3 regions of the Streptomyces sp. JLBJ103 genome follow, and region 1 is predicted to be linked to each of the others. Evidence: riboswitches for the same ligand, from Rfam matches in the RefSeq annotation. Region 1 holds a riboswitch; each other region holds the start of a gene.
The links. A riboswitch is a leader RNA that binds a small molecule or an ion and turns the genes downstream of it on or off. The one in region 1 is predicted to bind cyclic di-AMP.

Region 1 (6,807 bases):
CCACCTTCTACGACACCCTCTCGGCCGCCCTCCAGGGCGTCGTCAGCGGCAAGACCTCACCCGGGAAGCTGGCCACCACGCTCCAGCGGGACTACCACCGCTTCATGGCGGAACAGCGGAAACGCCATGCGGCGAAGCCGGACCCGGCGGGCACCCGATGAGGGCCCGTCCCGCCGCGCTGAAGAGCGGCTACCGGCGCCGGGCGCCCGGTGAGCCCCGCGCCATCGGCTATCTCTACGTCCTGCCCGCGCTCGCGGTGTACGCCGTCTTCCTGCTCTACCCCTTCGGCCAGTCGGTGTGGCTGTCCTTCGTGCACTGGGACGGGCTGACCGTGGCCACCCCGGCAGGGTTCGACAACTACCGCGATCTGTTCAGCGATCCCTCGCTGCGCGCCCCGTTCGCCCACGCACTGCTGCTGCTCGTGTTCTACTCCGCCCTGCCGGTGGCCATCGGACTGCTGCTGGCCGCGGTGATGTCCCGGGTCCGGGTGCGCGGGATGACCTTCTTCCGCACCGTGCTGTTCCTGCCCCAGGTGCTGGCGCTGATCGTGGTCGGGGTGGCCTGGCGTTCCATCCTCGCCCCGGACGGACTGCTCAACGACACCCTCCGGGCCGTCGGCCTCGGCTCACTGGCCCGCCCCTGGCTCGGCGACTACACCTGGGCGCTGCCCGCGGTCGGTGTGGTCGGCACCTGGGTCGGCACCGGCCTGTGCATGGTCCTCTTCCTCGCCGGGGCCCAGCGGATCCCGCGCGAGCTGTACGAGGCGGCGCGGATGGACGGCGCCGGGCCGGTGCGGGAGTTCCTCACCGTCACCCTGCCCGGCCTCCGGCCGCAGATCGCGGTGGCGCTGACCCTGACCATCATCGCGGGGCTGCGCAACTTCGACCTGATCTACATCACCACCAGCGGCGGCCCCGGAAACGCCACCTCCGTACCGGCCTACGAGGTCTACCACCGCGCCTTCGAGACCGGCCAGGCCGGCTCGGCCGCCGCCGTCGGAGTGGCCCTCACGGTGCTGATCTTCGTCCTGACCGTCACGGTCTCCCGGCTCGTCGAAGGGCGGCGGTCATGACCACACGTCTGGAACGCGGTGTCACCTACGGCATCCTCACCCTGTTCGCCGTCATCGCCCTCACCCCGGTGATCGGCATCCTCTCCACGGCCTTCGGCTCACAGGACTCCCTGGACACCGGGTTCTCGCTGCCCGAGGACGGACCGCACTGGAGCAACTTCACCGACGCCTGGAGCCGTGGCCACTTCGGCACCTACCTCGGCAACTCGCTGCTGGTCACCGCGGTCGTCGTGGCGGTCACGACGGTGCTGGCCGTCCTGGCCGCGTACGCCTTCGGCGTGATGCGCTTCCCCGGCTCCACCGTGCTGTTCCACCTCTTCGTCATCGGGCTCACCCTGCCGCAGGAGGCCCTGGTCGTCCCGCTCTACTTCGATCTGCGCTGGGCCGGACTCACCGACACCTACTGGGCGTTGATCCTGCCGCAGACCGCGCAGTCCCTGGCCTTCGGCGTGTTCTGGATGCGCACCTACTTCCGGGGCAGCGCACGGGCGGTGATCGAGGCGGCCCGGATCGACGGCGCGGACACCTGGACCACCCTGTGGCGGGTGCTCGTCCCGATGGGCCGCCCGGCGATCTCCACCATGGTGGTCATCACCTTCATGTGGACCTGGAACGAGTTCCTGATGGCACTGGTGATGGTCAGCGACGAGGCCCATCGCACCGTCCCGCTGGGCCTCGCCTTCTTCCAGGGACAGCACAGCTCCGACGCGGCCCTGCTCGCGGCGGCCTCGGTGCTCATCGCGCTGCCGGTGGTGGTGGTCTACGTGGCGCTCCAGCGCCGCTTCATCGAAGGGATGCTCGGCGGCGCGGTCAAGGAGTGAGCCCGGCCACCGGCAGCGTGGAGGGCGTACGGCTGACCTCCCGGCCCAGCTTGGACAGCGACCGGGCGAAGGCGGCGGCGTCGTGCACCGCCGCCCCGCCCGTGTCGTTGTTGAAGTACGCGTACACCGCGGCACCGCCCGGCCAGGTCTCGTCCACCCGGTGCGCCCAGGTGGCCAGCGCCTGGGCGCCGTAGCGCGGGGCCGGGTGGGCGCGGCCGCCGTGGAAGCGCAGATAGCCCCACCCGGCGGTGCGCCACAGCGGGGCGGCCGGTCGCGATCCGGCGTCCGCCCAGCACAGCGCGGCGCCGTGCCGCTCCAGCACCGCGCGCACCTCATCGGTCCACCAGGACGTGTGGCGCGGTTCGACGGCCACCCGGCTCCCGGCGGGGAAGCAGCCCAGAGCGGTGTCCAGCAGCGCGGGATCGGCGCGCAGGGTGGGCGGGAGCTGGAGCAGGACGGGGCCGAGCCGGTCGCCGAGGCCCTGTGCGTGCGACATCAGCCGCTCCACCGGCTCCCGCGGGTCGCGCAGCCGCTTGATGTGGGTGAGATAGCGGCTGGCCTTGAGCGCCATCACAAAGCCGTCGGGGGTGCGGTTCCGCCAGGTGACGAACTGGTCGTGGTCGGGCAGCCGGTAGAAGGCGTTGTTGCTCTCGACGGTGGCGAAGGCACACGCGTACTCCTCCAGCCACAGCCGCTGTGGGCAGTCGGCCGGATAGAGATCGCCCCGCCAGTCCTTGTACTGCCAGCCCGACGTGCCGATCAGGACGGTCATGCCTCGCCCGGGTGCCAGGCCGGCCACTGCCCCGGCCGGTCGGCCCAGTGGACCTGCTCCGGATCGTCGAAGTCGATGTCCGGGAAGGCCCGGCGGACGGTCGGCTCGAACTCCTCCCGTTCGAGGGGTTCACAGCCGAGGCCGCGCAGCCTCACCCGCCGGTAGCGGGTGTCGGCGTCGAAGGGCTCGACGAAGACGGGGTATCCGGACGTGCCCGGATGCGTCGTGTTCCTCATACCTCCAGGGTGCCTCCGGGGCGCGGAATACGCCCTGGAAGCCCGCGCGGCCGGTGCCGCCCGTTTGCGGCCCGGGGCAATGTCGGCTTGATTCGAAGGAGAGCCTTTGTGCCGGGGGTGAGCGATGATCTTCAGCGACCGCGTGGACGCCGGGCGGCGCCTCGCCGAGGCGCTGCGGCCGCTGCGCGACGAGCGGCCCGTGGTACTGGGGCTGCCCCGGGGCGGGGTGCCGGTGGCTTTCGAGGTCGCCCAGGCTCTCGGGGCCCCGCTGGACGTGATCATCGTCCGCAAGCTCGGCGTCCCCTACCACCGTGAGCTGGGCTTCGGCGCCATCGGCGAGGGCGGTGTGCGGGTGGTGCACGAGGCGATCATCCGGATGAGCCGGATCGGTGAGGAGGACCTCCAGGAGGTGGAGCGGACCGAGCAGGCGGAGCTGGTCCGCCAGGCCCGGCGGTTCCGCCGGGGGCGGCCGCGGATAGCGGTCGAGGGCCGGACGGTGATCGTCGTGGACGACGGGATCGCGACCGGGGCCACCGCGCGCGCGGCCTGCCGGGTGGCACGGGCGCAGGGGGCGGCCCGGGTCGTCCTGGCCGTCCCGGTGGCGCCGCCGGACGCGGTCGCGTCGCTGCGCGAGGACGCGGACGAGGTGGTGTGCCTGTCCACACCGCCGGAGTTCTCCGCGGTCGGCGAGTGGTACCAGGACTTCTCGCAGACCGGGGACGCCGAGGTCGTGGAGCTGCTGTCCCACTCGACCGGAGAGACCGGGGAGGCGCATCCTGGAGGGTGAGGTAGGAGGTGATCGCGATGGAGACGATCGTGGGATGCGACGTACAGATGGAATTCCGTGAGGTCGGCCCGCTGACCGAGGCGGTGGTCCGGCTGAGGATGCACGACGGCACCGAGATGCTGGCCCAGGGCCGCGCCAACCGCAACCCCGACGACCCGGCACAGCCGAGGGTCGGCGAGGAGATCGCGGCGGCGAGGGCGCTGAGCAACCTCGCCCACCGGCTGATCGGCAAGGCGGGCGGCGACATCGAGGAAGTCACACACACCAAGGCTCATCTGACGATGTAGGCCGCGGGGAAGCGGTGCCGTGGGGGAGATGCTGGGCTGCCCGGGCGGTGCACCGCCCGGGCAACCCGCTCGGCATGTGCCGGGCCGGTCAGATGGAGGCGCCCTTCTCAGATGGAGACGCCCTTCGACCGCAGATAGCTCAGCGGATTGACGTCCGAACCGTAGTCGGGACCGGTGCGCACCTCGAAGTGCACATGCGGTCCCGTGCTGTTGCCGGTCGAACCGGAGCTGCCTATCTTCTGGCCGCCCTTGACCGACTGGCCGACGTGGACCGAGAGCGCCGACATGTGCGCGTACTGGCTGTACATGCCGTCGGAGTGGCGCAGGACGACCTGGTAGCCGTACGCCCCGCCCCAGCCCGCCGCGACCACCTCGGCCGGGCCCACCGCCCGCACCTGGGTGCCCGCCGGCACGGGGAAGTCGGCGCCGGTGTGGTGGCCGCTGGACCAGTTGCCGGGCACCCCGTAGGCGGTGCCCACGTGGGTGCTGGCGACCGGTGTGGTGAAGGAGGAGGAACGGGTGGCGGTGTCCTGCCGCCCCTGCCCGGTGCCGGGGCTGGTGGCCCGCTGGGCGTCGGCGCCCGTCCTCGGCTTGGCCTGCGGGGCCCGGTCCTGTCCGCCCTGGGCATCGGTGTCGAGGGTGAGCCGCTGGCCGGGGAGGATCAGATTGGGGTCGTCGCCGATGGTCCGGCGGTTGGCGTCGTAGAGCGCCGACCATCCGCCGTCGACGTGCTCGGCACCGGCGATCCGGGAGAGGGTGTCACCCCCGGCCACGGTGTACGAGTCCGACCGCGGTGTGGCCTTGGTGGTGGCCTTGGGCGCGGCCTTCGGGGCAGCCTCGGGGGTGGCCTTCGGCGTCGACTTGGGCGCCGCCTTCGGGGTCTGCGCTCCGGAACCGCTGGAGCCGCCGGAGCCGGTCGAGACGTCCGGGGCCGGTCCGCCGCGCGTCAGCCCGGCCTTCACCGAGCAGACCGGCCAGGCGGTGGGGCCTTGGCTCGCGAGGACCTTCTGGGCCACGGTGATCTGCTCGGCCTTGGTGGCCAGGTCGGCCCGCGCGGCGTAGGAGCCGCCGCCGTATGCCTGCCAGGTGCTCTGGGAGAACTGGAGACCGCCGTAGTAGCCGTTTCCGGTGTTGATGCTCCAGTTGTTGCCGGACTCGCACTCCGCCACTTTGTCCCAGGTGTCGACGGAGGCGGCGTTCGCCTGGCCGACGCCGATGAGCGGCAGGGCCACTCCGGCGCCGCCCGCGGTGAACGCGAGTTGGGCGCGGGAGACGCGGCGAGGCTTAGGCCGGCGGTGACGTCCGCGTGCAGCCATTGAGCTCTTCCTCTCCTACGCCTGCGAGGTGAGCTGTCGGGTTCGGGCTGGAGTTGCCCGGCCGCACGCACGCGGCGCCATGGCCCCGTGGTGCGTCTTCACCCCAAGCCGTACCGCGTGGTCGCGCGGTACGGCGCCTACCTGGTTCCCCCGCTCCTGCCGTGACAGGTCGTCGTGTCACCCCTCAGCCGACGGCAGGACTCGGCGCTCCGGCGGAGGAGGCCCGCGCATGGAATGCGACGAGAGCCGCACAGTAAACACATCGATTTGGTCACGACAAGGTCTCGGTGTGTTGAGCAGGGCACCGGCCTCCGGACCCCTCACCCGGTGTCACTCTGTGCGTCGGATCTCCTTCGGAGAGCGAGACCGTTTTTTTCCGAATGAGTGTCAGAAACGTTACGACACCAAGGAATCCGTTGCCGTTGGTGATCTTTCCCTGGAAATCGATCAATTGGCGGATTCTGCTGTGACCTGCGTCACTGCATTTCCGATTCGACCGATTATGGCGAGATGTGCGCTATGCGGAATTTCTTGAAGAATGCAGCCAATGTGCCGGGTGACATAACGGAGTCAAAGCGGGGAAGGGTGAGCCAAGGGGGATGGACGGGAAGCATCGGGGCACGCGCCCTCGCGGTCGGTGCCCCGCCGATGGCTGACCTGGGGAGGTCACTCATGGCACAACGGCACGGCACGGCAGCACGGCGTACCACCACGGCCCGCTCCCGGCCACTGGTCCTGTCCGCGCTGCTCATGGGCGCGCTGGCCACGGCCACGGGGTGCGGCACCGACTCCGGCGCGGGGGCCTGGGCAGGCTCCGACGCCTCCGGTGCCGCCCGCACGTCGGACGCGGCGGGCGCCCCGCGTTCCTCGGACGCGTCGCGCGCCCCGCGTTCCTCGGACGGGTCCCAGGGCGCCGCCGCTCCGCGTGACCGCTCCGCGCCGTCCCGCGCCCGGTCCGCCACGGACGCCGACGCCCCGGCCGTGCGCCGCATCTGCTCCACACAAGCGCTGAAGCTGACCGTGGGCCGCAAGGACGTGGGCGCGGGCAATGTGTATCTGCCGCTGGTCCTGACCAACACCTCGACCTCGGCCTGCACCCTCACCGGATTCCCCGGGGTGTCCCTGCTCGACGCCGACGGCGCCCGCATAGGCGCCCCCGCCGTCCGGCGGGGCCCCTCGCACTCCACCGTCTCCCTGCCGCCGGGCGGCAGCGCCTCGGCGGTCCTGCACACCCTCAACGAGGGCGTGAACGACACCCCGTGCCGGAAGCCCGCCGCGACCATCCGGGCCTATCCGCCGGACTCCTTCCGGGCCATGACGACCGCGGCGCACTCCTTCCGCGTCTGCGGAGGGGTCTTCGATGTCGAAGCGGTCCGTTCCGGAGCGGGCACCTGACATCTGACAGCGGCATACCGGACCGATGTCACCTCGCGTAGAGGTGTCCGAAAATCTTGACAAGCCAGGCGCCGACTGGCTGTGTTCACCCTTTCGCAATCAAAATAGGTAGGTCACCATG
Region 2 (6,807 bases), 4.1 Mb from region 1:
ACTTGGGCTACGGCCACGGCATTCATTACTGTCTGGGCGCCCCGCTCGCCCGGCTGGAGGCGCAGACCGCGATCGGCACCCTGCTGCGGCGGCTGCCCGATATCCGGCTTGCGGTGGATTCGGATGATCTGCGGTGGCGCGGTGGGCTGATCATGCGCGGACTGCGCACCCTTCCGGTGACCTGGAATTCCCCGGGCCGCTGAACCGCCGAAGGCCCGTGCCGGGCGACATAAGTGACGAATGATCAGCGGCGTGACCGGGGCGTGACCTGGGATACATCGGCTTGTGATGATCGGGTGCCGTCGCTATGTTCAACCGACAACTCAGCCGCCGACACGAGAGGCCACCACATGCGTTCCGGGAACGGTCGACACCGCCGCCCCCGTCAGGCTCCGGCCATCGTCGTCGCGGCGGGCGTAACGGGTGCCGGGCTCGCCATCCCCCTCTTCGGGGCCAGTGGCGCCCAGGCCGCCTCCACCGCCACCTGGGACAAGGTCGCCGAGTGCGAGAGCGGCGGGATGTGGAGCGCCAACGAGGGCAACGGCTTCTACGGCGGCCTCCAGCTCACCCTGGACATGTGGAAGAGCTACGGCGGTACCGCCTACGCCCCGCGCCCCGATCTGGCCAGCCGCTCCCAGCAGATATCCGTGGCCCAGTCGATCCTGGACGACCGCGGCCCGGACGCCTGGCCCAGCTGCGGGGTGAACGCGGGACTCGCCGACGGTGGTGACGCCCCCGAGGTGAACCCCGGCTTCACCCAGCCCCCGTCCGTCGGTCAGCGCGGGGACGTCGGGAACGACGGGGAGGACCGCGAGCGCGACGGCTCCTCGTCCGAGGACCGCGGTGACTCCGCCGGGGACCGTGGTGACGTCGCCGAGGACCGCGGCGCCGCGTCGGACTCCTCCGGCTCTTCGGACGACCAGCGCCGGACACCCGGCCAGGACGAGGAGCGCGGAAAGCCCTCCCCGTCCGACTCGCCCAGCGGAGAGGGCGCCGACTCCCAGTCGCCCTCCCCGTCGCACACGAAGGGCGCCGACTCCACGGACATCCCGGAGTCTCCGGACGCCTCGGATTCCCCGGGCGAGGAGTCCCCGGACGAGAGCGCCGACCCCACGCCCACCGGACGCCACCGCGGCTCCGCGGACCCGGACGAGGGAGACAGCGGCAAGGAGACCCGGCGGCCCTCCGGACGGCATGCCTCGCGGGACGGCGCGGACCGCGCCGAGGAGCCCTCGGACGACGGCTACACCGTGCGGCCCGGTGACAGCCTTTCAGGCATCGCCGAGCGCCAGGACCTCGCGACCGGCTGGCACGGCCTCTACAAAGGCAACGAAAGCCTCATCGGGGACAATCCGGATCTGATCGTCCCCGGTCAGCGACTGGATCTCAGCGCCAAGGGGCGGTAGTTCGGGGTGAATTGCCCGATCTGGCTCCGATGAGATATAGATCTCGTCGCAAAATCCGGAGCGCACCCCCTGCCCGATTCTCCTCACCCGGTCCCACCTGCGTAGATGTGGGCCGGGTGAGATCAGTTACAGCAGCTCTCGCTGTGAATGGGGTGTTTGAACCTTCTCGGTGGGTGTGATTACCGTCTTTCCGCTCGCCACCGCGGGCACCGTCGATCGTCACGCCGAGTCCTGCCGGCGGTCGGGGGGAACCGACGCGTCAGCGCCGAAGGCAGGAGCGGGGGACCCAAGGTAGGTGCCGAATGGCCTGTGGACACGGGCTCGTCGGCTTGGGGTGAAGCCGGGCGCGATCGATCGTCGATCGTTCGTCGATCGTTTGTGAACGGCCGGGCAACTCACGTCCGAACCCGACAGCTCACCTCGTAGGCGTCGGTGAGGAAACGAACCAACGATGCTCAAGTCCAACGGCAAGCACCGCCGCCCGTCCAAGGCCACCCGTATCGCCGCGCTCGCCGGTCTCGCGGGCGCCGCCGTGGCCGCCCCGCTCCTCGGGGCCACCTCCGCCTCCGCCGCCACCACTGCCCAGTGGGACAAGGTCGCGCAGTGCGAGTCCGGCGGCAACTGGTCCATCAACACCGGTAACGGCTACTACGGCGGACTCCAGTTCTCGAGCTCCACCTGGGCCGCCTACGGCGGCACCTCGTTCGCCCCCACGGCCGACAAGGCCACCAAGGACCAGCAGATACAGATTGCCGAGAAGGTTCTCGGCAGCCAGGGCAAGGGGGCCTGGCCGGTCTGCGGTACGGGTCTGACCACCGGCGGCACCCCGTCCGGCTCGGGTTTCTCGGGCTCCGGTCAGCAGGAGTCGCAGGCCCCGGCGCCCAAGCCCGCGCAGCCCAAGCCCGCGCAGCCGAAGGCCGAGACCCGCTCCGAGCCCGACCGCGCCGCGCGCCACGAGACCCGTGGGCCGGTGAAGAAGGGCGACGGCGAGTACAAGGTCAAGGCCGGTGACACCCTGGGCAAGATCGCCGAGGCCGAGAAGGTCGAGGGCGGCTGGCAGAAGCTCTTCGAGCTGAACAAGGACATCATCGAGCAGGCCGACCTGATCTACCCGGGCCAGCAGCTCCACCTGAGCTGACCCCGGTCCGGCTGAGCTGACCCCGGTCCGGCCGAACGGGCCGGAGTCGGGTCCCGTCGATCACGCGTCGACCACGAGCCCCGGCCGGGCGCGCCGCCCCGCGGTGTGTCCCGGCCGGGGCTCATCGGTTGATGGAAAATGCAGATATCCGCGTCTAAATCTGCCTTTTTGTGCCACGTCCTGTCTCGCGGGACGAGCAACGGGGGGTGCAGCCCTCCGGTCCGGTTAGGCTCGTGCTGCTACCGCAGACACATACGAAGGAGAACCTCGTGCCGTCCATCGACGTCGTCGTAGCTCGCGAGATCCTCGACTCGCGAGGCAACCCCACGGTCGAGGTCGAGGTCGGCCTCGACGACGGCAGCACGGGCCGTGCCGCCGTTCCGTCCGGTGCCTCCACCGGAGCCTTCGAGGCCCTCGAGCTCCGAGACGGCGACAAGAACCGCTACAACGGCAAGGGCGTGGAGAAGGCCGTCCTCGCCGTCATCGAGCAGATCGGTCCCGAGCTCGTCGGCTACGACGCCACCGAGCAGCGCCTGATCGACCAGGCGATGTTCGACCTGGACGCCACCCCGGACAAGTCCTCGCTCGGTGCCAACGCCATCCTCGGTGTCTCCCTCGCTGTCGCGCACGCCGCCTCCGAGGCGTCCGACCTTCCGCTCTTCCGGTACCTGGGCGGCCCCAACGCCCACCTGCTGCCGGTCCCGATGATGAACATCCTCAACGGCGGCTCGCACGCCGACTCCAACGTGGACATCCAGGAGTTCATGATCGCTCCAATCGGCGCGGAGTCCTTCTCCGAGGCCCTGCGCTGGGGCGCCGAGGTCTACCACACCCTGAAGTCGGTGCTGAAGGAGCGGGGCCTGTCCACCGGCCTCGGCGACGAGGGCGGCTTCGCGCCGAACCTCGACTCCAACCGCGAGGCCCTGGACCTGATCGTCGAGGCGATCAAGAAGGCCGGCTACCAGCCGGGCCAGGACATCGCGCTGGCGCTCGACGTGGCCGCCACCGAGTTCTACAAGGACGGCTCCTACGAGTTCGAGGGCAAGTCCCGCAGCGCCGCCGAGATGACCTCCTACTACGCCGACCTGGTCGCCGCGTACCCGCTGGTCTCCATCGAGGACCCGCTGAACGAGGAGGACTGGGAGGGCTGGAAGACCATCACCGACCAGCTCGGTGACAAGGTCCAGCTGGTCGGCGACGACCTGTTCGTCACCAACCCGGAGCGCCTGGCCCGCGGCATCGAGAACGACACCGCCAACGCGCTGCTGGTCAAGGTCAACCAGATCGGCTCGCTGACCGAGACCCTCGACGCCGTCGAGCTGGCCCAGCGCAACGGCTTCAAGTGCATGATGTCCCACCGCTCCGGCGAGACCGAGGACGTCACCATCGCCGACCTGGCCGTGGCCACCAACTGCGGCCAGATCAAGACCGGTGCCCCGGCCCGCTCCGAGCGCGTCGCCAAGTACAACCAGCTGCTGCGCATCGAGGAGATCCTGGACGACGCCGCGGTCTACGCGGGCCGATCCGCCTTCCCGCGCTTCAAGGGCTGACCGCCGACGCGCGTCCGCCGGAAGACGCGAGGTACGCGCTCGGCACGGTTGCGCGTTCGACCTGAGTAGCAGACACGTCTGACGCACGTCCCCGGCCGCGGTCCCGTACCGTGGCCGGGGACGGCGTCACTCAAGCGAAGTCATCACCGGGGAGGCGATGTGCCGGCGGATCGGTTCTCCACCGCGACCAGGCTCAGGGCGCTCGGCGAGCACGCCGCCGCCCGGGTCTACCGGGTGCGCGCCCGTCGCCGCCGCGGCCGGCTCACCGGCCGGGCCGCCCTGCTCGCGCTGGTCGTCTGCTCGATGGTGGTGGCGCTGGCCTATCCGATGCGGCAGTACATCTCCCAGCGCTCGCAGATCGCCGACCAGCGGCGCGAGGCCCAGCAGACGCGCAAGGACGTGAAGAAGCTGCGCGAGAAGAAGGCCCGGCTCCAGGACCCCGCCTACACCGAGCAGCAGGCTCGGGAGCGGCTGCACTTCCTGATGCCGGGGGAGACCGGCTTCAGCGTGGTGGACGGCAGCGCGTACAACGAGCAGCCCACCGACCAGGGGATGGCCGGACGCCCCTGGTACACCAACCTCTGGGACGCCGTGGACACGGCGGACGAGCCGAAGGCGGCCCACGCACCCCGCTGATCCGGCACCGTTCGTGCTCCGGTCGCGCCCGGTCCGAAACCGATCGATAGAGAACACTCCCACTCATGGATACGCCCCCTCCGCAGACGGAGCCCACCGCGCCCACCGACGCGGACATCGCCGCCGTCAAGAAGCAGCTGGGTCGGGTGCCGCGCGGGCTGCGCGCGATCGCCCACCGCTGCCCCTGCGGCAACCCCGATGTTGTCGAGACCGCGCCGCGGCTCGAGGACGGTACGCCGTTCCCGACCCTCTACTACCTGACCTGTCCGCGCGCCGCCTCCGCGATCGGCACGCTGGAGGCCGAGGGCGTGATGAAGGAGATGACGGCCCGGCTGGCCGCCGATCCCGAACTGGCCGCCGCCTACCGGGCCGCCCACGAGGACTACATCGCCCGGCGCGACGCCATCGAGGTGCTGGAGGGCTTCCCCAGCGCGGGCGGTATGCCGGACCGGGTGAAGTGTCTGCACGTGCTGGTCGGTCATGCGCTCGCGGTCGGCCCCGGGATCAATCCGCTCGGCGACGAGGCCGTCGCGATGCTGCCCGAGTGGTGGCGCAAGGGCCCGTGCGTCGGACCCTGCGGAACGGAGGAATCCGGTGCCGAGTCCGGTGCCCCCGGCGAGCGGGAGGACGGCGGATGACCCGCGTCGCGGCCGTGGACTGCGGCACCAACTCCATCCGGCTGCTGGTGGCCGACGCCGACCCGGCCACCGGTGAGCTGACCGAGCTGGACCGCCGGATGACCATCGTCCGGCTGGGCCAGGGCGTGGACCGCACCGGACGGCTCGCCCCCGAGGCGCTGGAGCGCACCTTCGCGGCCTGCCGGGAGTACGCCGCGGTGATATGCGAACTGGGCGCCGAGCGGGTCCGCTTCGTCGCCACCTCCGCCTCCCGCGACGCCGAGAACCGCCAGGAGTTCGTGGACGGCGTCGTCGCCATCCTGGGCGTCGGACCCGAGGTGATCACCGGCGACCAGGAGGCGGAGTTCTCCTTCACCGGCGCCACCAAGGAGCTGTCCGGGCATGAGCATCTGAGCGGCCCGTATCTGGTGGTGGACATCGGCGGCGGCTCCACGGAGTTCGTCGCCGGGGACACCGCGGTCCGCGCGGCCCGCAGCGTCGACATCGGCTGTGTCCGGATGACCGAGCGCCATCTGGTCACCGACGGCACCATCAGCGATCCGCCGACACCGGATCAGATCAGCGCCATACGGGCCGATATCGACCGGGCGCTGGACCTGGCCGAGGAGACCGTGCCGCTCACCGGTGTCTGCCGCCCCGGCGCGGGCGGCCATACGCTGACCGGCCTCGCGGGATCCGTCACCACCATCGCCGGGATCGCGCTGGACCTGCCGGAGTACGACTCCACCGCGATCCACCACGCGCGGGTCCCGGCCGACCGGGTCCGGGAGATCACCACCAAACTGCTGACCTCCACCCACGCGGAGCGGGCGGCGATTCCGGTGATGCATCCGGGGCGGGTCGATGTGATCGCCGCCGGGGCGCTCGTGCTGCTTTCGATCATGGAAAGGACCGGCGCCCAGGAGGTCGTGGTGAGTGAACACGACATCCTCGACGGCATCGCCTGGAGCATCGCCTGAGCGGGATCAATAACGTATGAGCGGCTGCGGAGGCCCCTACGGGGGTCTTCCGTATGCCGCCCGGGAGAAAGTTCGTGAAATCCTTCACATGAAAAGGGGCCCCGGTCGCCGCCTGCGATGGCCGTCCGATGCCGTTTTGGCGGGCCCGTCCCGCCGTTGCCCGCATCCTGGCAGCTTCCGGTCATCTCGCCCGACCCTCTCCCGGGGTCCTGGGCTACTCCCGCGTTCATGCACAAGCCCTGTTCAGCGGGGTGGGAACGTCCTGGATCGGCAGACGGTTCCCTTCCCGGAGTATGGCGTCGATCACGGGGGCGGCGGAGTGTAGCAGACACCCCCCAGGAGCTTGTGAAGGGGCTCACGAGCCCGCCCCCAAGGGGTACTGGATACTCGAATCATGAGCACCACGGAGCGTCCCAGGATCCTCGTAGTAGGCGGTGGGTACGTTGGCCTGTACGCGGCGCGCCGCATCCTGAAGAAGAT
Region 3 (6,807 bases), 3.9 Mb from region 1:
GCGCCGGGCCTCGGCGACGGCGGCGGGGAAGGTGTCCCCGGCGGCCAGGCGGTCCAGGACGAATGTGGCGGTGCCGGTGGGGCAGGCGCGGAGCGTACGGCAACCGAGGCCGCGTACCCCGGTCCTGGCCATGTCCGCGGCGGGCAGCGCGGCACCGGTGGCGCCCGAGATACGGATCAGGGCGCCGCCCTCGGCCGCCGCTCGGCCCAACTCGGCCCAGTGGCTGAGCAGATGGCTCTTGGTGGCGGAGACGACATGGACCCCGCGGCGCAGTGCGAGCAGCGCGTCGGCGGCGGCCTGCTCACGCACCGCCGGAGAGGACGGCACCGCCTGCGCCAGCACCACCGCCCCCGTACGCTCCAGGGTTTCGGCGAGCGGCGGCAGCGGGCCCGGCGCCAGCCGGGGCGCGGGGCGCTCGGCCGCGCTGGTACGGACGGCGGCGAGCCGCAGCGGGGTGTCGCCGGACGCGTTCAGGAGGCGGTCGGCATAGGCCCGGCCCACCGGGCCGTAACCCGACAGCACCACCGGGGCTTCAGAGGACATGGCACACATGGCCCCAGTCTCCACCGGCCGCGTTTCCGCAGCCCACGCCGGGGCGCTGCGCTACGCGGGGCGGGTTGCGCCCGCGAAGGGCATCTGGTCGATGGGGGCCACGCGGACCGGGGCGCCGGGGTGAGGGGCGTGGATCATGCGGCCGTTGCCGATGTAGATCCCGACGTGACTGATGCCCGAATAGAAGAAGACGAGGTCGCCGGGGGTCAGTTGGGAGCGGCTGATCCGGTGGCCCGCGTTGATCTGGGTGTAGGTGGTGCGCGGCAGTGAGACCCCGGCGGCGCTCCAGGCGGCCTGGGTGAGTCCGGAGCAGTCGTAGCCGTGGGGACCGGTGGCGCCCCAGACGTACGGCTTGCCGAGGGCCCCGTAGGCGAAGGCGATGGCGCGGGCGGCCCGGCCGGTGGTGGCGGTGGTGGCGGCGGGGGCCGGGGCTGTGTGGCCGGCTTGGGTGGCCTCAGTGCTGGGCTCGTGGGCCTGGGCCCGGAGGCGGTGGCGCTGCTCCGCGGTCAGCCGGTCCAGGAGCCGGTCGGCGGCGGCGAGTTTCTTCTCGATGGCCTGTTTGTGGCGGGAGAGCGCCTCCTGCGAGGCGCGCAGTTCGGCCAGCCGGTCGGCCGCCGCGGTGCGTACCTGGCGCAGCGCCTTCTGCTGGCGGGTGATGCCGCTGATGGTGACGGCCTGGCGCCCGGCCGCGCGCTCCGCGAGCGAGGCCCGCTGGAGGTATTCGTCGGGGGAGGAGGACAGCGCGAGCTGGAGGGTGGGGGCGACGGTACCGGCCCGGTACTGGGCGGTGGCGTACGCGCCGAGGGTGTTGCGCGCGGTATTCAGCCGGGCGGTTCTGCGGGCGGCCTCGTCGCGGAGTTCACCCAGTGCGCGGCGGGCCGTGTCGGCCTTCTCCCGGGCGCCGTTGTACTTCTCGGTGGCCTCTTCGGCCTCCTGTTGGTACCGGTCGACCCTGGCCTTCACCTGAGCGGTGGTGAGATGGGGGTCGGCGTGCCCGGTGCCCTCGAGGGTGGTCGCGGAGGCGGCGCCGGTGAGGGCGAGGAGCGCGGCCGTCCGGGCGGTGCTGCTGACGAGCGAGCGTTTGGGCTTGCTGCGCGACTTCCTGTGCGACGCCACGGCGGCGGTACACCTTCCTGGCTGAGTGGGTGGTGCTGGTGGTCCTGGCTGGGTGGGTAGTCCTGGCTGAGCGGGTGGTGCTGGTCTGTCGGGGACCGGGAGATGGCAGCCCACCCAAGAGGCGGGGACCCTCCGTTGACGGGAGGCGGACTGCCATCTGGAGGAGGAAGCTAGGCCGGGGGACGGGGGCGGTGCGGGGTGATGCACGGGAATGGACGCATTTCGTCGTTCCTGTGCCATGGGCTGATCACGGGACGTGCGGGGTGGGTGGCACTGCGTGGTGGCCGTGACCGAAGCCGGGATCAGGGCCCACCCAGGTGAAAGGTGGTGCTATGTGCGGCGCTAGTGTCCGTGCGTATGGACGTCCTCATCAATGCCTTTGTCGGTTTGCACATCGTCGGTATAGCCGCGCTGCTGGGCGGATTTCTCTCCCAGATGAAGCAGATGAGTGCGGGCACCGCACGGATGACCCCCGGAATGCTGCACGGGGCGCTGACCATGCTGGTGACCGGAGTGGCACTGGTCGGCCTCAACCAGGCCGACGGCGGCGCCGTCAACAACATCAAGATCGGGGTCAAGCTGGCGCTGTTGATCGTGGTGCTGTGCCTGGTCTATGTGAAGCGGGACGAGGAGAAGGTGGAGTCGGCCGCGTTCGGGGCGGTCGGTGCCCTCACCACCGTGAACATCTTCATCGCCGTGCTGTGGACCTGATCTTCCCCGGTCGCCGCCCACTTCGATCAATAACGGCTTGATACCGCATATCAATTCGTGCGCAACCCTTTGCACTCGCGAGCTGTCTTAAGAGCACAAGACGGCCGGAGGGAGCGGGTAATGGGGGTAGTGGGGGCGCACAGAGGGCTCACGAGCGACAAGGGCCCAGGGTTTTTCAGGCGGTTCGGGACCAGGCGGATACGGCGTACGGGAGTCGCGCTGGGTCTGGCGGGGATGGTGATGCCGCTCGCGGTCGCCCTCGCCACCCCGGCTCAGGCCGCACCGTCGTGTACGACGAGCGCCGGGCCGTATCAGAAGAAGGTCGAGAAGTTCCTCGGCCGCCCGGTGGACGGACGGCAGTCGCGCACCGACTGCCTGGCGATCCAGAAGTTCCAGATCAACAACGGCATCAGCCCGACCATCGGCTATGCCGGGCCCATCACCTGGGGGGTGATGAGCCTGAAGAACGCGCAGCGGGCGGCGGGCCACAACCCCAACGCGGCGGGGAGGTGCCCCACCAACAGGGGCCGGATCGCCTGCGTTGACCTCACCCGCCAGCTGAGCTGGGTCCAGGACGGCTCCCGGCTGGTCTACGGACCGGTGCCGGTGCGCACGGGGCGTGACCGCTATGAGACCCGGACGGGTCTGAAGAAGATCTACTGGCGGGACATCGACCACTGGTCGACGATCTACGACGTCGCCATGCCGTACAGCCAGTTCTTCGACGGCGGTCAGGCGTTCCACTCGATCGCGGGGAGTGTGTGGTCCCCGCCCGGCTCCCATGGCTGCGTCAACATGCGTAAGGGCGACGCCAAGAAGTACTGGAGCCTGCTGAGGAACGGCGACGACGTCTACGTCTACGGCCGCAAGCCCGGCACGTAACGGCCTGCGGCCCGCGCTCGGCGTACGGCCACGCGCCCCCGTCCCAGCTGCGCAGCTGGGACGGGGGCGCGTGCCATGCATGGTGCCGAGGGTCCGCCCCTCACACGACGGGGCGCGGCCCGGACGTCAGGCGGGGCGCACGCTGCCGTAGATCGGCATTTCGGTGATCGGCGCCTTCTTCACGGTGTCACCCGGCTTCGGCGCGTGGATCATCATCCCGTCGCCGATGTAGAGCCCGACATGGCTGATGTCGTCGTAGAAGAAGACCAGATCGCCTGGTTTGAGGTCGGACGTCGACACCCGCGTCCCGACCTTCACCTGGTCCCAGGTGGTGCGCGGCAGGGACACCCCGGCGGACTTCCAGGCCGCCTGGGTCAGCCCCGAGCAGTCGAAGGAGTTGGGGCCGGTGGCGCCCCAGACGTACGGCTTGCCGATCTGTGCCTGGGCGAAGGCGACCGCCTGCGCCGCCTTGGTGCTGGTGGAGGGGGCAGGAGTGGAAGGAGCGGACGGCGTGGACGAGCCGGAGCTGTCGTTGGACTCCTGCTGCCGCTGACGTTCGGCCGCGGCCTGCCGCTGACGTTCGGCCTCCGCCTGCCGCTGCTTCTCGGCGAGTGCGGCCGCCTTGCGCCGGGCCTCCTCCTGCTTCGCCTTCTCGATCGCCGCCAGCCGTGCCTTCTCCTTGGCGGTCAGGTTCGACAGCAGGCGCCGCGCCTCGGACAGCTTGGTCTGGACGGCCTGCTTCTTCGTCTTGAGCGTCTTCTGCGACGAGGTCAGCGAGGCGAGGCTCTTGGTGGCGGTGGCGCGCTCCTTGGCCGCCTTGGTGCGCTCCGTCTGGAACTCCTCGACGGCCTCCTTCTGGCGGCCGGTGAGCCGGTCCATCAGATGCGACTGGTCGAAGACGTCGCGCGGGTCGGAGGAGAAGAGCATGGCGGCGGTGCTGGTGGCCATGCCGCCGCTGCGGTACTGGGCCGCGGCGTAGGTGCCGAGCGTGCGCCGGGCCTCGTTGAGCTTCTCGGTGCGCTTGGCGACGCTGTCCAGCAGCTTGTCGACCTTGGCGCGCTGGGTCTCGGTGCGCTCCTTGGCGGCGTTGTAGCCCTGGGTGGCGCTCTCCGCCTGGTGGTAAAGGGTGTCGACCTTCTTCTTGACCTCTTCGATCGACTGGGTGGCGGGCTTGGGATCGCCGGGCGCGGCGTTCGCCGCCTGGGAGAGCAGGGTGACCGAGGCCAGGGCGGCCGTGGTGACCCCGACGGCGGTCCGGCGGCTCTGACCGTTCAGCGCTGCCGGTATTCGGGTCCGCGGCTTGCGGTGCGACGCCAAGGGAGGCGACTCCTTCCGTGGACCGCCTACCGGGTTAGCTGTCGGGTTCGGGCGGAACGGAAGGCTGCCCTACGGCCCGTCCGGGCGGCACGGTGTGCCGTCGCCGGGCCGATTCACCCCGGTGGAACGTGTGGGTCCCCGGCTCCGGCTGCCTCGCGACGTGGCCGGACTCGGCGGAGGCCGTCCGTGCCGACGTGGTTCGCCGACAGGTGTTCGGACTGCCTGACGGAGGACGGTAGCCAACTCGTGGGGCTCCTGTGAAGGCTGGTGTTCCTTTTGCCCGAAACCGTTTCGTGATGTTCGCACGTAGGCTGTCAGTGGCGCGGCCTAGACTCGGTGAGCGATGAGCAGCCTCTTTGACGACAGCTTCCTGGCGGACCTCGGACCCTCGGGCGAGGAGCCCCCACCGCCCGAGGACCACGAGCACCACGAGGGCCCCGAGCACCACGGTCCCGGCGGTGGTGAGGACGTACCGCACCACCTCTTCAGCGGCGATTTCGACGCGCCCGTGCCGAGCGTGCCCCGGGAGGCGTACTACCGGGACGGCGCGGCGCGGCCGGCCGTGGACCCGGCGGCCCTGCTCGAGGGGCTGAACGAGCAGCAGCGTGCCGCCGTGGAGCACACCGGCTCACCGCTGCTGATCGTCGCGGGCGCCGGTTCCGGCAAGACCCGGGTGCTCACCCACCGCATCGCGTATCTGCTCGGCGCGCGCGGAGTGCACCCCGGCCAGATCCTCGCCATCACCTTCACCAACAAGGCCGCGGGCGAGATGAAGGAGCGGGTGGAGGAGCTGGTCGGACCACGGGCGCATGCCATGTGGGTCTCCACCTTCCACAGCGCCTGTGTGCGCATCCTGCGCCGCGAGTCCAAGAAGCTGGGCTTCACCTCATCGTTCTCGATCTACGACGCGGCCGATTCCAAGCGGTTGATGGCGCTGGTCTGCCGGGATCTGGACCTGGACCCCAAGCGGTTCCCGCCCAAGTCCTTCAGCGCCAAGATCTCCAACCTGAAGAACGAGCTGATCGACGAGGAGACCTTCGCCGGGCAGGCCGCGGACGGCTTCGAGAAGACGCTCGCCGAGGCGTATGCGATGTACCAGTCGAGGCTGCGCGAGGCCAACGCGCTGGACTTTGACGACATCATCATGACCACGGTCAATCTGCTCCAGGCGTTCCCCGATGTCGCCGAGCACTACCGCCGCCGGTTCCGCCATGTGCTGGTCGACGAGTACCAGGACACCAACCACGCGCAGTACACCCTGGTGCGCGAGCTGGTCGGCACGGACACCGAGGAGACCACGGCCGGCGAGCTGTGCGTGGTGGGCGACGCCGACCAGTCCATCTACGCTTTCCGCGGCGCCACCATCCGTAACATCCTCCAGTTCGAGGAGGACTACCCGGACGCGCGGACCATCCTGCTGGAGCAGAACTACCGCTCCACACAGACCATCCTCAGCGCGGCCAACGCGGTCATCGAGCGCAATGAGAACCGCCGCCCGAAGAACCTGTGGACCGAGGCCGGTGCCGGGGCCACCATCACCGGCTATGTGGCCGACACCGAGCACGACGAGGCCCAGTTCGTCGCCGATGAGATCGACCGGCTGACGGACGCGGGCGACGCCAAGGCGGGGGATGTCGCCGTCTTCTACCGCACCAACGCCCAGTCCCGTGTCTTCGAGGAAATCTTCATCCGCGTCGGGCTGCCGTACAAGGTCGTCGGCGGAGTGCGCTTCTACGAGCGCAAGGAGGTCCGGGACGTCCTCGCCTATCTGCGGGTGCTGGCCAACCCCGAGGACAACGTCCCGCTGCGCCGCATTCTGAACGTGCCCAAGCGCGGTATCGGCGAGCGCGCCGAGGCGATGATCGACGCGCTGGCGCTGCGCGAGAAGATCACCTTCCCGCAGGCGCTGCGCCGGGTCGACGAGGCGTACGGCATGGCCGCCCGCTCGGCGAACGCGGTGAAGCGGTTCAACACGCTGATGGAGGAGCTGCGCACCATCGTGGAGTCGGGCGCGGGCCCGGCCACGGTGCTGGAGGCGGTGCTCGAGCGCACCGGCTATCTCGCGGAGCTCCAGGCGTCCACGGACCCGCAGGACGAGACCCGGATCGAGAACCTCCAGGAGCTGGCCGCCGTGGCCCTGGAGTTCGAGCAGGACCGGGGTGAGGAGAACCCCGGTACGCTCGCCGAGTTCCTGGAGCAGGTCGCGCTGGTCGCCGACTCCGACCAGAT

Region 2: another riboswitch for cyclic di-AMP. It lies ahead of AC4BEG_RS20575 (transglycosylase family protein); the one in region 1 lies ahead of AC4BEG_RS02270 (transglycosylase family protein).
Region 3: another riboswitch for cyclic di-AMP. It lies ahead of AC4BEG_RS19845 (C40 family peptidase); the one in region 1 lies ahead of AC4BEG_RS02270 (transglycosylase family protein).

Annotation. Positions count from the first base shown of each region.
Region 1 is NZ_CM177089.1:555,709-562,515, reverse strand. Features, by position in the region: gene AC4BEG_RS02305 (extracellular solute-binding protein) at 1-161, shown strand, start outside; gene AC4BEG_RS02300 (carbohydrate ABC transporter permease) at 158-1,072, shown strand; gene AC4BEG_RS02295 (carbohydrate ABC transporter permease) at 1,069-1,893, shown strand; gene AC4BEG_RS02290 (DUF72 domain-containing protein) at 1,883-2,665, opposite strand; gene AC4BEG_RS02285 (hypothetical protein) at 2,662-2,901, opposite strand; partial or broken gene AC4BEG_RS02280 (phosphoribosyltransferase) at 3,026-3,679, shown strand; gene AC4BEG_RS02275 (DUF1876 domain-containing protein) at 3,706-3,975, shown strand; gene AC4BEG_RS02270 (transglycosylase family protein) at 4,083-5,291, opposite strand; cyclic di-AMP (ydaO/yuaA leader) riboswitch at 5,297-5,473, opposite strand; gene AC4BEG_RS02265 (DUF4232 domain-containing protein) at 5,964-6,686, shown strand.
Region 2 is NZ_CM177089.1:4,656,664-4,663,470, forward strand. Features, by position in the region: gene AC4BEG_RS20565 (cytochrome P450 family protein) at 1-203, shown strand, start outside; gene AC4BEG_RS20570 (transglycosylase family protein) at 351-1,406, shown strand; cyclic di-AMP (ydaO/yuaA leader) riboswitch at 1,660-1,850, shown strand; gene AC4BEG_RS20575 (transglycosylase family protein) at 1,858-2,544, shown strand; gene eno (phosphopyruvate hydratase) at 2,814-4,094, shown strand; gene AC4BEG_RS20585 (FtsB family cell division protein) at 4,254-4,730, shown strand; gene AC4BEG_RS20590 (DUF501 domain-containing protein) at 4,796-5,368, shown strand; gene AC4BEG_RS20595 (Ppx/GppA phosphatase family protein) at 5,365-6,327, shown strand; gene AC4BEG_RS20600 (NAD(P)/FAD-dependent oxidoreductase) at 6,722-6,807, shown strand, end outside.
Region 3 is NZ_CM177089.1:4,489,237-4,496,043, forward strand. Features, by position in the region: gene AC4BEG_RS19825 (homoserine dehydrogenase) at 1-543, opposite strand, end outside; gene AC4BEG_RS19830 (C40 family peptidase) at 604-1,668, opposite strand; gene AC4BEG_RS19835 (hypothetical protein) at 2,026-2,379, shown strand; gene AC4BEG_RS19840 (L,D-transpeptidase) at 2,614-3,261, shown strand; gene AC4BEG_RS19845 (C40 family peptidase) at 3,388-4,578, opposite strand; cyclic di-AMP (ydaO/yuaA leader) riboswitch at 4,587-4,764, opposite strand; gene pcrA (DNA helicase PcrA) at 4,922-6,807, shown strand, end outside.